4 regions of the Bacillus stercoris genome follow, and region 4 is predicted to be linked to each of the others. Evidence: riboswitches for the same ligand, from Rfam matches in the RefSeq annotation. Region 4 holds a riboswitch; each other region holds the start of a gene.
What was found. Region 4 has a riboswitch for S-adenosylmethionine ahead of QA442_RS14105 (phosphoadenylyl-sulfate reductase). Riboswitches for the same ligand answer to the same signal wherever they lie in the genome.

Region 1 (3,475 bases), 210 kb from region 4:
TCCTAGATTGATAACGTCGTGTCCCTCTGCGAGCTTTCGGTTCACTTTCTGCACCAGGGAAGCGAAGAATTGTTTAGGCAATTCCTTTAATACATGAGACTGTTCAAATTTCATCTATTCTCACCTTCTAAAAAAATCTTGAAATGATAGTCCATCATCATATATGGTTAAATGAAAAAAGTAAAGAAAAATTTGGGGTGTTAAAAAGATGAAATGGGCGATATCTTGTCTTCAATTTGATATTTCATATGGTAAACCTTCGGAAAATATAAAAAAGGCTGAATTTTTGATCGAAAAAGAAAGCAAACATGCTGATGTTCTTGTTCTGCCTGAATTATGGACGACCGGATATGATCTGGCCAATCTTGATGAACTCGCTGATGAAGACGGCCATTTTGTTCAGAGCTGGCTGAAGAAAACGGCAAAAAAACATGGAGTTCATCTTGTTGCCGGATCGGTCGCTGTCAGAAAGGATTCTGATGTTTATAATACAATGTACATCGCGGATAAGGAAGGGCAAATCATTAAAGAGTACAGAAAAGCCCATCTTTTTCAGCTGATGGATGAGCATTTGTATTTATCAGCCGGTTCCGAAGATGGATGCTTTGAGCTTGACGGCGTCAAAAGCGCAGGATTGATCTGCTATGATATCCGTTTTCCGGAGTGGATCAGAAAACATACGACAAAAGGTGCCAACGTGCTGTTTATTTCCGCGGAATGGCCTCTCCCCCGCCTTGATCATTGGAGAAGCCTGCTTATTGCCCGTGCCATTGAAAATCAATGCTTTGTCGCAGCCTGCAATTGCACTGGTTCAAATCCGGATAATGAATTTGCAGGCCATAGCCTGATTATTGATCCATGGGGGCGTGTACTTGCTGAAGGCGGCCGTGAGGAAGGCATAGTCCGTGCGGAAATCGACCTTCATAAAAGCGTCGAGGTGCGGGAGAGCATCCCTGTTTTCGATGATATCAGAAAAGATTTATATTAAAAAATATATTGACAACTTATTAAAACACCTGTTAGTATGTTCATCAACTGATAAATTAGAATTGTTTAACAAATGAATATATTCTCTTATCGAGAGTTGGGCGAGGGATTTGGCCTTTTGACCCCAACAGCAACCGACCGTAATTCCATTGTGAAATGGGGCGCATCTTTTTCGCGCCGAGACGCTTGTCTCTTAAGGCACGGTGCTAATTCCATTCAGATCTGATCTGAGAGATAAGAGAGGCGGACATAGATGTTAAGCCTCCTTCTCTCTGAGAAGGAGGCTTTTTTACGGCCACAAATTAAGTGATTACATAATTGGAGGTTATGATGATGGCAGTCACAAAAACACCTTTATACGAAACGTTAAATGAAAGTTCCGCTGTGGCATTGGCTGTGAAGCTCGGCTTATTTCCAAGCAAAAGCACCCTGACATGTCAGGAGATCGGCGATGGCAACTTAAATTACGTTTTTCATATTTATGATCAAGAACATGACAAAGCATTGATCATTAAACAGGCGGTTCCTTATGCAAAAGTGGTGGGAGAAAGCTGGCCGCTCACAATCGATCGTGCAAGAATCGAAAGCAGCGCTCTCATCCGTCAGGGCGAGCATGTGCCTCACTTGGTTCCAAGAGTGTTTTACTCTGATACGGAAATGGCGGTTACCGTCATGGAGGATCTCTCTCACCTGAAAATCGCAAGAAAAGGACTCATTGAGGGTGAAAATTATCCGCACCTGTCACGGCACATCGGTGAATTTTTAGGAAAAACACTTTTCTACTCATCAGATTACGCGCTTGAACCTAAGGTGAAAAAACAGCTTGTTAAACAGTTTACAAACCCTGAGCTATGCGACATTACGGAAAGACTTGTTTTTACAGATCCTTTCTTCGACCATGACACAAATGATTTTGAAGAAGAGCTTCGTCCTTTTGTCGAGAAGCTTTGGAATAATGACAACGTTAAAATCGAAGCCGCTAAGCTGAAAAAGTCATTTTTAACGTCTGCGGAAACGTTGATTCATGGTGATTTGCATACAGGAAGCATTTTCGCAAGTGAGCACGAAACAAAGGTGATTGATCCTGAGTTTGCTTTTTACGGACCGATCGGCTTTGATGTAGGGCAATTTATCGCCAACTTATTTTTGAACGCACTCAGCCGTGACGGGGCTGACAGAGAGCCGTTATATGAACATGTCAACCAGCTCTGGGAAACGTTTGAAGAGACGTTTAGTGAAGCCTGGCAGAAGGACAGTCTGGATGTTTACGCCAACATCGACGGTTACCTCACTGATACGCTCAGCCATATTTTTGAAGAAGCAATCGGATTTGCGGGCTGTGAGCTGATACGACGCACGATCGGCCTTGCCCATGTAGCTGACCTGGATACGATCGTGCCGTTTGATAAACGAATCGGCAGAAAACGGCTGGCGCTTGAAACCGGCACAGCCTTTATCGAAAAACGTTCGGAATTCAAAACGATAACAGATGTGATTGAATTATTTAAGTTACTTGTAAAGGAATGATCCATTCATGCCCCATTCATTTGCTGTTCCACGTTCTGTTGAATGGAAAGAAACAGCTATTACCATTTTAAATCAGCAAAAGCTTCCTGATGAGACGGAATATTTGGAGCTGACGACGAAAGAGGATGTATTTGATGCGATTGTCACGCTCAAAGTAAGGGGTGCTCCGGCGATCGGCATTACGGCTGCCTTCGGACTAGCGCTTGCTGCCAAAGACATTGAAACAGAGAATGTCACAGAATTCCGACGCAGACTGGAAGACATCAAACAATATTTAAACAGCTCACGGCCTACAGCCATTAATTTGTCATGGGCGCTTGAGAGACTGAGTCATTCGGTCGAAAACGCGATTTCCGTAAATGAAGCAAAAACAAACCTTGTCCATGAAGCAATTCAGATTCAGGTCGAGGATGAGGAAACGTGCCGGTTGATCGGCCAAAACGCCCTGCAGCTTTTCAAAAAAGGCGACAGGATCATGACGATCTGCAATGCCGGCTCAATCGCGACAAGCCGCTATGGAACGGCGCTAGCTCCGTTTTACTTGGCCAAACAAAAAGATTTGGGATTGCACATTTATGCCTGCGAAACAAGGCCTGTCCTGCAAGGATCACGCCTTACTGCTTGGGAGCTGATGCAGGGAGGCATTGATGTCACGCTAATTACAGACAGCATGGCCGCCCATACGATGAAGGAAAAACAAATTTCCGCTGTTATCGTCGGAGCTGACCGAATTGCAAAGAACGGTGATACAGCAAATAAAATCGGCACATACGGCCTTGCTATTTTAGCAAACGCCTTTGATATTCCGTTTTTTGTCGCCGCACCTTTATCTACATTTGATACGAAGGTCAAATGCGGCGCTGATATCCCGATAGAGGTGCGAGATCCCGACGAAGTCAGACAGATTTCCGGAGTACGGACCGCTCCATCAGATGTGCCTGTCTTTAATCCCGCTTTTGAC
Region 2 (3,475 bases), 1.7 Mb from region 4:
GCATTGATTCCGGAATCAGCACTTTGAAAATGATCGTAGACGTTTTCGCGCCCATTGATTTAGCGGCTTCAATCACACCTTTATCCACCTCACGCAGCGCGATTTCAACAAGACGTGCGTAAAACGGTGCCGAGCCGATGACCAGCGCCGGCAATGCGGCGTTTGGCCCTAAGATCGTGCCGACTAAAAACTTCGTAAACCCTAATAGTAAAATAATTAAAATAAGGAACGGAATCGATCTGAATATGTTAACAACGGCAGCAATCACAGAGTTGACCGCTTTATTCTGCCAGAGGCTTCCTTTGCTCGTCAGAAAGAGCAGCAAGCCGAGGATGACCCCGATGACAAAAGCAAACAGTAAAGAAATCAGCGTCATATAAAGTGTTTCATATGTCGCGTTCCATAATTCAGTTAAATCAACGTTCGGGAAGTATTTTTCAAACATTCGTGATCACCTCTGCTTTCACCTGTTTGTCATTAATGAACCGGATCACGTTTTGCACTTCTTCCTCGTCTCCGTCAATGTGGATGAACAGTGAACCGTAAGCTCCATCCTTCGTCTGCGAAATTTTCCCTTGCAGAATATTGACGCTGACATTGAAGTTTCTGATCATCTCTGTAATCAGAGGCTGTTCAGCTGACTCACCGACAAATGTGAGCTGAACCATTTTTCCTGATGCTGTGTCATCAAGAAGGTGCTGAAGCGTCTCTTTCGTTTCTTCTGGCTCTGTCACCTGTTGAACAAATCGTTTTGTCATTTGTTCCTTTGGATTTTTGAAGACGTCGAGAACCTCGCCTTCTTCGACCACCTTACCGTTTTCCATGACGGCGACTCTGTTGCAGATTTTGCGGATGACATGCATTTCGTGCGTAATTAGCACAATCGTCAAACCGAGTCTTTCATTAATATCGGACAATAGATCCAGAATTGAATCTGTCGTTTGCGGATCTAATGCTGATGTCGCTTCGTCACAAAGGAGAACCTTCGGATTGTTTGCAAGCGCTCTGGCAATTCCGACACGCTGCTTCTGACCGCCGCTCAGCTGGGATGGATATGATTTTTCTTTTCCTTCTAAACCTACCAGTTTAATCAGTTCATTGGCGCGCTTGATCCGCTCGCTCTTTTTCACCCCGGCAATTTCTAAAGGAAACATGATATTATCTCTGACAGTCCGCGACCAAAGCAAATTGAAATGCTGGAAAATCATACTGATCTCATGGCGTGCTTTTCTTAAACCGCGTCCATTTACTTCATTAATCTTTGTTCCCGCCACTTCCACGGTTCCTGAGGTTGGTTTCTCAAGGCCGTTCAGCAGACGGATTAAGGAACTCTTACCAGCTCCGCTATATCCTATAATTCCAAAAATCTCACCTTTTTTAATGGAAAGCGAGACATTTTGGACAGCATTGACATCTCCATGTTTCGACTTGTAAACTTTTGAAACATCCTGAAGATTGATCAAAGCAATCACCTGCCTTAACACTATTCTAAGAAATCTTCCGGTTTTTTCTGCAAAAGAAAAGCCTTTCTGCACACTTGAGCAGAAAGGCTTATATAAAATGCCTTTCTCTCATCTTTCAAAGCTGAACGCTTCGTGTGAATTGGCACCATTTCAACAGCGTTGATGGTTGCCGGGCTTCATAGGGCACTTCCCTCCACCTCTCTTGATAAGAGAAATATATAGTCTTTTTCGTCCGGAAATTCTTAATGTAGAATAGCACGGCGAATGATTAAATGTCAATAAAATAAATGATGACAACTTTTACTATTATAATAATTTATTATTTTTCAATTCTTTGAAATCCTCTGAAAAAATCCATTTGTCAGCCAGAGAATGGCTTCTAGCTTTAACAGGGCCCTGAATGACCCCTTTACTTTGAGGCTTCCGCTCTGAATCAAGTGCTGAAGGGAAATATCTCCGTGCAATAAATCAATAATTTCCGTTTGGTTTCCGTAAAAGGTCAGGTTGGACGTTTGGGGCGGAGAAACTTTTTTCATTTCTCCCTGTTCGTTTATTGAGACGGTTAAGGCTTCTGCTTCTCCTTGAAAGGTAATGAGCAATGTTGAGGCATTCAAAAGGGGTTTTAAAAACAGATGCTGATACTCATCTTCTAAAACTTCCGCTTTCTCCATATGTACAACCTCCTATTTGTTGGTCATACATACACATTTCTCTCTCTGTCGCAAGAACCCCTTTATAAAACGAACGACAATTTCGTTGGATATGCTGAGAAATATGTCATAATTGGGATGCGGAAGATGATTTTTGTTTGATCAGCTCATATAAATAAGAAACGGAATGAAACGCATATCCTCTTTCGACCACCTTTCCGCCTTTAAACAGCAGAAAACAAGGGACGCTTTCAATTTGATATGCTTTTGCAAATGTCGGAGAGTAATTGACATTGTTTTGATAGAAGGCGACATCAGGCAGCATTTCTTTCACCACTGTCAGCATTTTGCTTGCAAGCTGGCAGGTGCCGCAAAACGGAGTATATAAATATAGAAGGTACACATCATCTTCAATGTGATCAAGTTCGTGTTCTTGGAGTTCTTTCATGCTATACACCTCGGGACTTTCTTTCAAGAAAAATAGTATGGACATTCAGATTCGCACGCAGCAATACAGAGGCGACATGGTGCCTGGGCGCAGCCGCTACTTCCTTATAGGCTCTGTCGATATGGAGATGGCAGGCTTCATTAAATTCACGCTTCAGCTGTTTTCTCAATTTCTCGCCTGATTCATCAGCATCAACTAATATATAGACGTCTTTATCATAAAGCTCGTCAGCCAATTCCTCAAGCTTCAGCTGGCTGATTGTTCCGTTTGTGCAGATAATGCGCACCGGTTCATTCAGGACGCTTTCGATTTTCTCTTTATCTGATTTCCCCTCGACAATCATAACCTTTTCCAGCTCATCCATCTTCTTCACCTGCCGCGTCAAATTTGAAACGTTCAGATTGTAAAAGAAGGCAGTGAAATTCACCGCCTACATTTAACACCAGCCGTTTTCGTAGTCACAATCTACATATTTTGCGTCGTCACCAGAGACCACATCGGCTGTCTTATAAAACTTCTCATTTTCAAAGGAATAACCGGACTTAAGCTCATATTCATTCATGCTTGTCATTTGGCCGATCATCTCATTATCATGATATAACGAGAGCCGGCCATTTTGAAAGCGGCCTGTCACGTCGTTGGTGACATCGAGCTTTTGTTTGTCGAAAGCCATATTGGACACCTCCCATAACGTTAGCGTGTCCAATTGCTTTTACGGCTATCCTGTTTTAGTCTTCTTGTGTCATCTCTTCGTATTGCTCTGCTGTCATCAGTTTTTCAATTTCAGAAGCGTCAGTCGGCTCAACGACGATCATCCATGCTTTTTCGTACGGAGATTCGTTGACGAATTCCGGACTGTCATCAAGATCTTCGTTTACTTCCACAACAGTTCCGTTAATCGGCGCATAAAGCTC
Region 3 (3,475 bases), 1.9 Mb from region 4:
AAACACCCAGAAATCAAGCACGGCACAATCAGAGTCGCCTTTACGCCTGATGAAGAAATCGGAAGAGGACCGCACAAATTTGATGTGAAACGGTTCAATGCATCCTTTGCCTACACGGTTGACGGCGGCCCGCTCGGCGAGCTTGAATACGAAAGCTTCAATGCCGCTGCCGCGAAAATTACGATTAAAGGCAACAACGTACATCCCGGAACGGCAAAAGGGAAAATGGTCAACTCTGCGAAAATCGCGATGAAGCTGAACAGCCTGCTGCCGGCAGACGAAGCGCCTGAATATACAGAAGGCTATGAAGGCTTCTACCATCTGCTGTCGATTCAAGGAGACGTAGAGGAAACAAAGCTTCACTACATTATCAGAGACTTTGACAAAGAGAACTTCCAAAGCAGAAAAGAAACAATGAAGCGCGCCGTTGAAGAACTTCAGAACGAATACGGGCAAGACCGGATTTTGCTGGATATGAACGACCAGTACTACAACATGAGAGAGAAAATTGAACCTGTCATCGAAATCGTCAACATTGCCAAGCAAGCGATGGAAAACCTCGGCATCGAACCGAAAATTTCCCCCATCCGCGGCGGCACCGATGGATCGCAGCTATCCTACATGGGACTTCCGACGCCAAACATCTTTACCGGCGGGGAAAACTTCCACGGCAAATTTGAATACATCTCAGCCGATAACATGGTCAAAGCCGTAAATGTCATCGTTGAGATTGCAAAGCTGTTTGAAGAGCAAGCGTAATGCCAAAAGCCAGTCCAAAAAAGGGCTGGTTTTTTTTTATGTGAAAATGAAACATTTTAAACACGTCCTCCGTAAAACAAGTATCAACAAATGAGGAGGAAAAACAATGACAAAGCATGCAATTGCTGCAAAGAGCCTATTGAAAAAATGGATCATTTCCAGGCCGCTTAACACGCAAAAGAAATCCAGCCCATTTCAAAAAATCAGAAAAATGTTCAAACGCTTCTTCTGACCAGTCATCCAAATCCCCAAAACAAAATCCGCATTCTCTCGTACCGCCCAAATGCTCCGTAATTTGGGTTTTTTGTGTTCAATTCCGCAAAATAGGGTATAAACTAATTAAGAAAGATAACGGCATCCAAAAACAGGTAATATGAATTACTTTAATTTAGGTTAAAAGTTATATAAAGGAATTCATTTTATCGTCGATAGTAACTATAGAACCAATCATCAACAAGAACAATCACCATAATGCAAGACTATTTTCAGGTCATCAGGTTAGACTGTTTTTGAGGGGCAGTTATTTATTTTTATTTGATTTAGAATTTTTTGAATACTTTTTGACTTTTTATCCGTACAATAGAGAGTACCAAAACTTTTTTTGGGAGGTATGTAATATGATCCTATTTATTATCATCGCTTTATGCGGCTATCTTCTTTTTTCTTTCAGCAAGGACAATCGCCGCAAACCGCAAAAGACAAGCCCTCTTCCAGCAGCCGCATCTCATCACAACAACCTAATCGACCTTGACGCTATCCGCCAAAAACGCCGGATGCATCTTTCCTAATTCTATATTTCAAACGAAAAGGCTGCGGAATGACGCAGCCTTTTAAAATTATGTTGAGATAGAGCCTGAAACCTTTTTATCCTCTATCCGTAATTTCATACAAGGCAAATCCAAAAGGAGACTTCTGCAATGATCGAGTTATTTATGAAACAAAAAATGTTCTCATTTAAAGATGCATTCCACATTTATGACCGGGATGAACAAGAAATCTTCAAGGTAGAGGGGCGTTTTTTCTCGTTAGGGGATTCATTACAAATGACAGATTCATCCGGAAAAACGCTCGTTTCCATAGAACAAAAACTCATGTCTTTATTGCCGCGCTATGAGATTTCAATTGGCGGGAAAACAGTTTGTGAGGTAACGAAGAAAGTAACGTTTTTCAAACCGAAATTTGTGATTTCCGGCCTTAACTGGGAAATCGATGGTGACTTATGGAGGGATGAATTCCAGCTGACGGACGGGGAAAATGTCCGGATGTCAGTGAGCAAAAAGTGGCTCAGCTGGGGTGATTCCTATCACTTGCAGATTGCAAACGAGGAAGACGTTCTGATTTGCACTGCCATCGCGATCGTTCTTGATACGGTTTTATATAACGATGAAGATGAAAGTATTTTCTAAAAAGCATTGACAATTGATCCAAAAGTAATAATATTAAGATAATTGAAATTTGAATATGAAGTTATACCTTATCAAGAGAGGTGGAGGGACTGGCCCTATGATACCCGGCAACCGCTGTTTCAAACAGAATGGTGCTAAATCCTTAAGAACATTGCGTTCTTGCAGATGAGGCGGAGATTTGATCGTTCAAGCTCTTCCTTACACAAAGGAAGAGCTTTTTACATGCTCAATATTTCAGAAAAGAGGCGAATGACATGGCCCACCAAACGAGTGTTGCAGGACAAAAAACAGTAATACAACGCAAAGCACCTTTCCGCGCCGATCACGTCGGCAGTTTGCTTCGTTCCGCTACGGTGAAGGTAGCCCGGCAAAAAAAAGCGGCAGGTGAGATAACAGCGGAACAGCTTCGCGATATCGAAAATCAAGAAATCACCCGCATCGTGGAAAAACAAAAAGAAATCGGTCTTGAAGTGGTAACAGACGGGGAATTCCGCCGTTCCTGGTGGCATTATGACTTCCTGGAAGGACTTGACGGTGTGGAGCCGTTCATCCCGGCTGAGGGGATTCAGTTCCATAACGCGAAAACGAAAGCGCGCAGCATCAAAGTGACGGGAAAACTCGATTTTACGAGCCACCCAGCACTTGCTGATTATCAATTTTTACATGAAGTTGCCGGTGGCGCGACACCAAAGCTGACGATTCCGAGCCCGAATATGCTGTTTTTTGGCGAAAAGGCGGATAAAGGCATCTATAACGATCAAGAGGAATATTTTCATGATTTGGCCCAAGCGTACAAAAAGGCAATCAAAGCCTTCTATGATGTTGGCTGCCGTTATCTCCAGCTTGATGATACGTCATGGTCTCTCTTCTTTGAGGAAAAAGGCAGAGAGGTTGTCCGGGCGCTCGGAGGCGATCCAGAAACATTGCCTGCCTTGTTTGCCAAAACGATTAACGATGCAGTGGCAGACCGGCCTGATGATTTAATGATCACAATGCACATTTGCCGCGGCAACTTCCGCTCAACCTGGGCGGCATCAGGAGGGTACGACGCTGTAGCGGAAACGATTTTGGACGGCTTAAACCTTGACGGCCTGTTTTTGGAATACGACGATGACCGCTCCGGAAACTTCGATCCGCTCCGTTTTGTGAAACGCAAGGATCTGCAAATCGTGCTTGGCTTGATCACATCGAAATACGGCGAGCTTGAAAATCCAGAGGATATGAAACGCCGTATCAATGAAGCGGCGCGTTTTGTCAGCTTGGATCAGCTGTGCCTCAGCCCGCAGTGCGGTTTCGCCTCTACAGAAGAA
Region 4 (3,475 bases):
GATCGAGGAAGCGGGAGCGGACGGCCTTACGATGATCAACACACTAATCGGCATGAGACTCGATTTAAAAACCGGCAAACCGATATTAGCGAATAAAACAGGAGGACTTTCCGGCCCTGCTGTGAAGCCGGTTGCCATTCGCATGGTGTATGAAGTCAGCCAGGCGGTCAACATCCCGATTATCGGAATGGGAGGCGTGCAGTCGGCCGAAGATGCCCTGGAATTTCTTCTCGCTGGAGCAAGCGCGGTCGCTGTCGGAACAGCAAACTTTGTGAATCCTTTTGCGTGTCCAGAGATTATTGAACAGCTTCCATCTGTTTTGCGCCAATACGGCTATCAATCAATTGAAGAATGCATCGGAAGGAGCTGGAATCATGAAAAACAACCTGCCCATCATCGCGCTTGATTTTGCATCAGCTGAAGAAACACTTGCGTTCTTAACGCCTTTTCAGCAAGAACCGTTATTTGTAAAGGTTGGAATGGAGCTTTTTTACCAAGAAGGACCATCTATCGTGAAACAGCTAAAAGAAAGAAACTGCGAGCTGTTTTTGGATCTAAAGCTTCATGACATTCCGACCACTGTAAACAAGGCGATGAAGCGTCTTGCCAGTCTCGGCGTAGACCTCGTCAATGTTCATGCGGCCGGGGGCAAAAAAATGATGCAAGCAGCTCTTGAAGGCTTAGAAGAAGGTACGCCGGCGGGGAAAAAACGCCCGTCACTTATTGCGGTAACCCAGCTGACAAGCACATCTGAACAAATCATGAAGGATGAACTGCTGATCGAAAAGCCTCTGATCGATACGGTTGTGCACTACAGCAAACAGGCGGAAGAAAGCGGACTGGATGGAGTGGTCTGCTCTGTTCATGAAGCAAACGCCATTTACCAAGCAGTGTCGCCTTCATTTCTGACTGTCACTCCAGGGATCAGAATGTCAGAGGATGCTGCGAATGACCAAGTCCGCGTGGCGACACCTGCAATTGCAAGAGAAAAAGGTTCATCAGCGATTGTAGTAGGACGCTCGATTACAAAAGCGGAAGATCCGGTAAAAGCCTATAAGGCTGTCAGACTTGAATGGGAGGGAATCAAATCTTGAAACAAATCATCGCAAAACATCTATTAGACATCCAAGCAGTATTTTTACGTCCGAACGAGCCGTTCACATGGGCAAGCGGCATTTTATCACCAATCTACTGTGACAACCGCCTGACGCTATCTTTCCCAGAGGTCAGAAATGATGTCGCCTCAGGCATCAGCAAGCTTGTCAAAGAGCATTTTCCCGAAGCTGAAATGATAGCAGGAACAGCAACTGCGGGTATTCCTCATGCTGCTCTGGCGGCTGACCGTTTGAATCTTCCGATGTGTTATGTGAGGAGCAAGCCGAAAGCGCACGGAAAAGGCAATCAGATTGAGGGAGCTGTGCAGAAAGGGCAAAAAACGGTCGTTATTGAAGACTTAATCTCCACAGGAGGCAGCGTGCTTGAAGCTTGTGTAGCTTTACAAGCGGCTGGCTGTGAGGTGCTTGGTGTCGTCTCAATCTTTACGTACGGACTTCCCAAAGCAGAAGAAGCCTTCGCAAAGGCAGAACTGCCATACTACTCATTAACTGATTACGATACGCTCACAGAGGTCGCACTTGAGAACGGAAATATTCATTCAGATGATCTAAAAAAGCTGAAAACATGGAAACGAAATCCCGAGTCAAAAGATTGGTTTAAAAAATAAAAAATAAATTCCAACGATGTAAAGAGGCTTCAAAGCCTTGCTGTACTTAAAAACAGGCCATGAGGCCTGTTTTTTTATTAATCCTATAAAAAAAGTCGGGTTGACTTATGTTAGAATTGTGCTAAAATTTACTACAAATCTGAAAAACTTATCAAGAGCGGCTGAGGGACTGGACCTATGAAGCCCGGCAACCTGCATAGTTTGTAAGGTGCTACTTCCAGCAAAATGAATTCCATTTTGAAAGATAAGGGCTACATGCTGTTCCTGTCTTTCTTTCCGCCGGATTGAAAGTTTTTTATTTTAAGAGGCAAAAAGGCTGTTTGAAATCACCAGCCAAGAATCACATTACAATTGGGAAAAGACAACCGGCAGGAAGCTACTGTTTGTTTGTCTCCGAAAGGAGGAAAGAAGAAATGTTAACGTATGATAATTGGGAAGAACCAACGATTACATTTCCGGAAGACGATCCTTATAAAGGAGCGCTGTCAGTTTTAAAGTGGGCATACGGCCATTACGGCAACCAGCTTGTTTATGCCTGCAGTTTCGGAATTGAGGGAATCGTTTTGATTGACTTAATTTATAAAGTGAAAAAAGACGCAGAGATTGTGTTTCTTGATACAGGACTTCATTTTAAAGAGACCTATGAAACAATTGAACGAGTGAAAGAGCGTTATCCAGGTCTTAACATCATCCTGAAAAAACCAGACCTCACCCTTGAGGAACAAGCCGAAGAATATGGTGACAAACTGTGGGAAAGAGAGCCGAATCAGTGCTGCTACCTTAGAAAGGTCGTTCCTTTAAGAGAGGCGCTTTCAGGACATCCAGCCTGGCTTTCCGGTCTGCGCCGTGATCAAGGGCCAAGCCGTGCCAATACGAATTTCTTAAACAAAGATGAAAAATTCAAGTCAGTAAAAGTTTGCCCGCTCATCCATTGGACTTGGAAAGACATTTGGAGATACACATCACGGAATGAACTGGACTACAATCCGCTTCATGACCAAGGATACCCAAGTATTGGCTGCGCGCCTTGCACTGCTCCCGCTTTTACCGCAGAGGATCTGCGTTCAGGCAGATGGAATGGTATGGCGAAAACAGAATGCGGACTGCATGAATAAGGAGCTGCAAAATGGAACTAGCCGCTATTTTATTTAGCTTGTTTTTCGCGATGAATATTGGTGCAAGCGGCGCTGCAGCTTCGATGGGAGTTGCTTACGGCTCTGGAGCCATCAAAAAGAAAACTTACGCTTTGATCCTATGCGCAGTCGGTGTCTTGGCCGGGGCGGTCATTGGCGGAGGCGAGGTCGTAAAAACAATCAGCTCTGGCATTATCCCCGAACAGACGATTACACTGACGATTGTTTGCATCATTATTGGAGCTGCTGCGCTGTCGCTCTTTACGGCAAATCTGCTCGGCATTCCTTTATCGACAAGTGAAGTGACGGTCGGCGCGGTTGTCGGCGTGGGAGTGGCTTATAAAGTATTGTTGGTGAATAATCTTCTGATCATTGTGACATTTTGGGTTTTTGTCCCGCTGTTCGCTTTTGGCTTCACCTATTTCGTATCTAAGCTGTTTCGTTATTTTAAGATTGAAGTGAAATCTTCTAAAAAGCAAAAAATCCTCGGCATTGTTTTGTTAGTTGCCGGATTTTTCGAAGCATTCTCTGCCGGCATGAATAATGTGGCGAATGCCGTTGGCCCGTTAGTGGCTGCCGGTGTGCTTGATGTCGTAAAAGGGACCTTGTACGGAGGAGC

Region 1: linked by a shared signal. The riboswitch ahead of mtnK (S-methyl-5-thioribose kinase) and the one ahead of QA442_RS14105 (phosphoadenylyl-sulfate reductase) in region 4 are both predicted to bind S-adenosylmethionine.
Region 2: linked by a shared signal. The riboswitch ahead of metN (methionine ABC transporter ATP-binding protein MetN) and the one ahead of QA442_RS14105 (phosphoadenylyl-sulfate reductase) in region 4 are both predicted to bind S-adenosylmethionine.
Region 3: linked by a shared signal. The riboswitch ahead of QA442_RS01795 (5-methyltetrahydropteroyltriglutamate--homocysteine S-methyltransferase) and the one ahead of QA442_RS14105 (phosphoadenylyl-sulfate reductase) in region 4 are both predicted to bind S-adenosylmethionine.

The regions. Positions count from the first base shown of each region.
Region 1 covers NZ_CP121861.1:2,919,401-2,922,875, forward strand. Annotated here, with positions in the region: gene mtnE (methionine-glutamine aminotransferase) at 1-114, opposite strand, end outside; gene QA442_RS15175 (carbon-nitrogen family hydrolase) at 209-988, shown strand; SAM riboswitch class I at 1,072-1,228, shown strand; gene mtnK (S-methyl-5-thioribose kinase) at 1,321-2,514, shown strand; gene mtnA (S-methyl-5-thioribose-1-phosphate isomerase) at 2,522-3,475, shown strand, end outside.
Region 2 covers NZ_CP121861.1:1,031,173-1,034,647, reverse strand. Annotated here, with positions in the region: gene metP (methionine ABC transporter permease MetP) at 1-445, opposite strand, end outside; gene metN (methionine ABC transporter ATP-binding protein MetN) at 438-1,463, opposite strand; SAM riboswitch class I at 1,569-1,675, opposite strand; gene QA442_RS05355 (SCP2 sterol-binding domain-containing protein) at 1,790-2,134, opposite strand; gene QA442_RS05350 (thioredoxin family protein) at 2,241-2,561, opposite strand; gene QA442_RS05345 (toprim domain-containing protein) at 2,563-2,925, opposite strand; gene QA442_RS05340 (YusG family protein) at 2,998-3,234, opposite strand; gene gcvH (glycine cleavage system protein GcvH) at 3,290-3,475, opposite strand, start outside.
Region 3 covers NZ_CP121861.1:337,307-340,781, reverse strand. Annotated here, with positions in the region: gene pepT (peptidase T) at 1-759, shown strand, start outside; gene QA442_RS01810 (hypothetical protein) at 866-991, shown strand; gene QA442_RS01805 (hypothetical protein) at 1,269-1,547, shown strand; gene QA442_RS01800 (LURP-one-related/scramblase family protein) at 1,677-2,165, shown strand; SAM riboswitch class I at 2,231-2,337, shown strand; gene QA442_RS01795 (5-methyltetrahydropteroyltriglutamate--homocysteine S-methyltransferase) at 2,420-3,475, shown strand, end outside.
Region 4 covers NZ_CP121861.1:2,714,162-2,717,636, reverse strand. Annotated here, with positions in the region: gene QA442_RS14120 (dihydroorotate dehydrogenase) at 1-406, shown strand, start outside; gene pyrF (orotidine-5'-phosphate decarboxylase) at 375-1,094, shown strand; gene pyrE (orotate phosphoribosyltransferase) at 1,091-1,723, shown strand; SAM riboswitch class I at 1,869-1,974, shown strand; gene QA442_RS14105 (phosphoadenylyl-sulfate reductase) at 2,137-2,838, shown strand; gene cysP (sulfate permease) at 2,850-3,475, shown strand, end outside.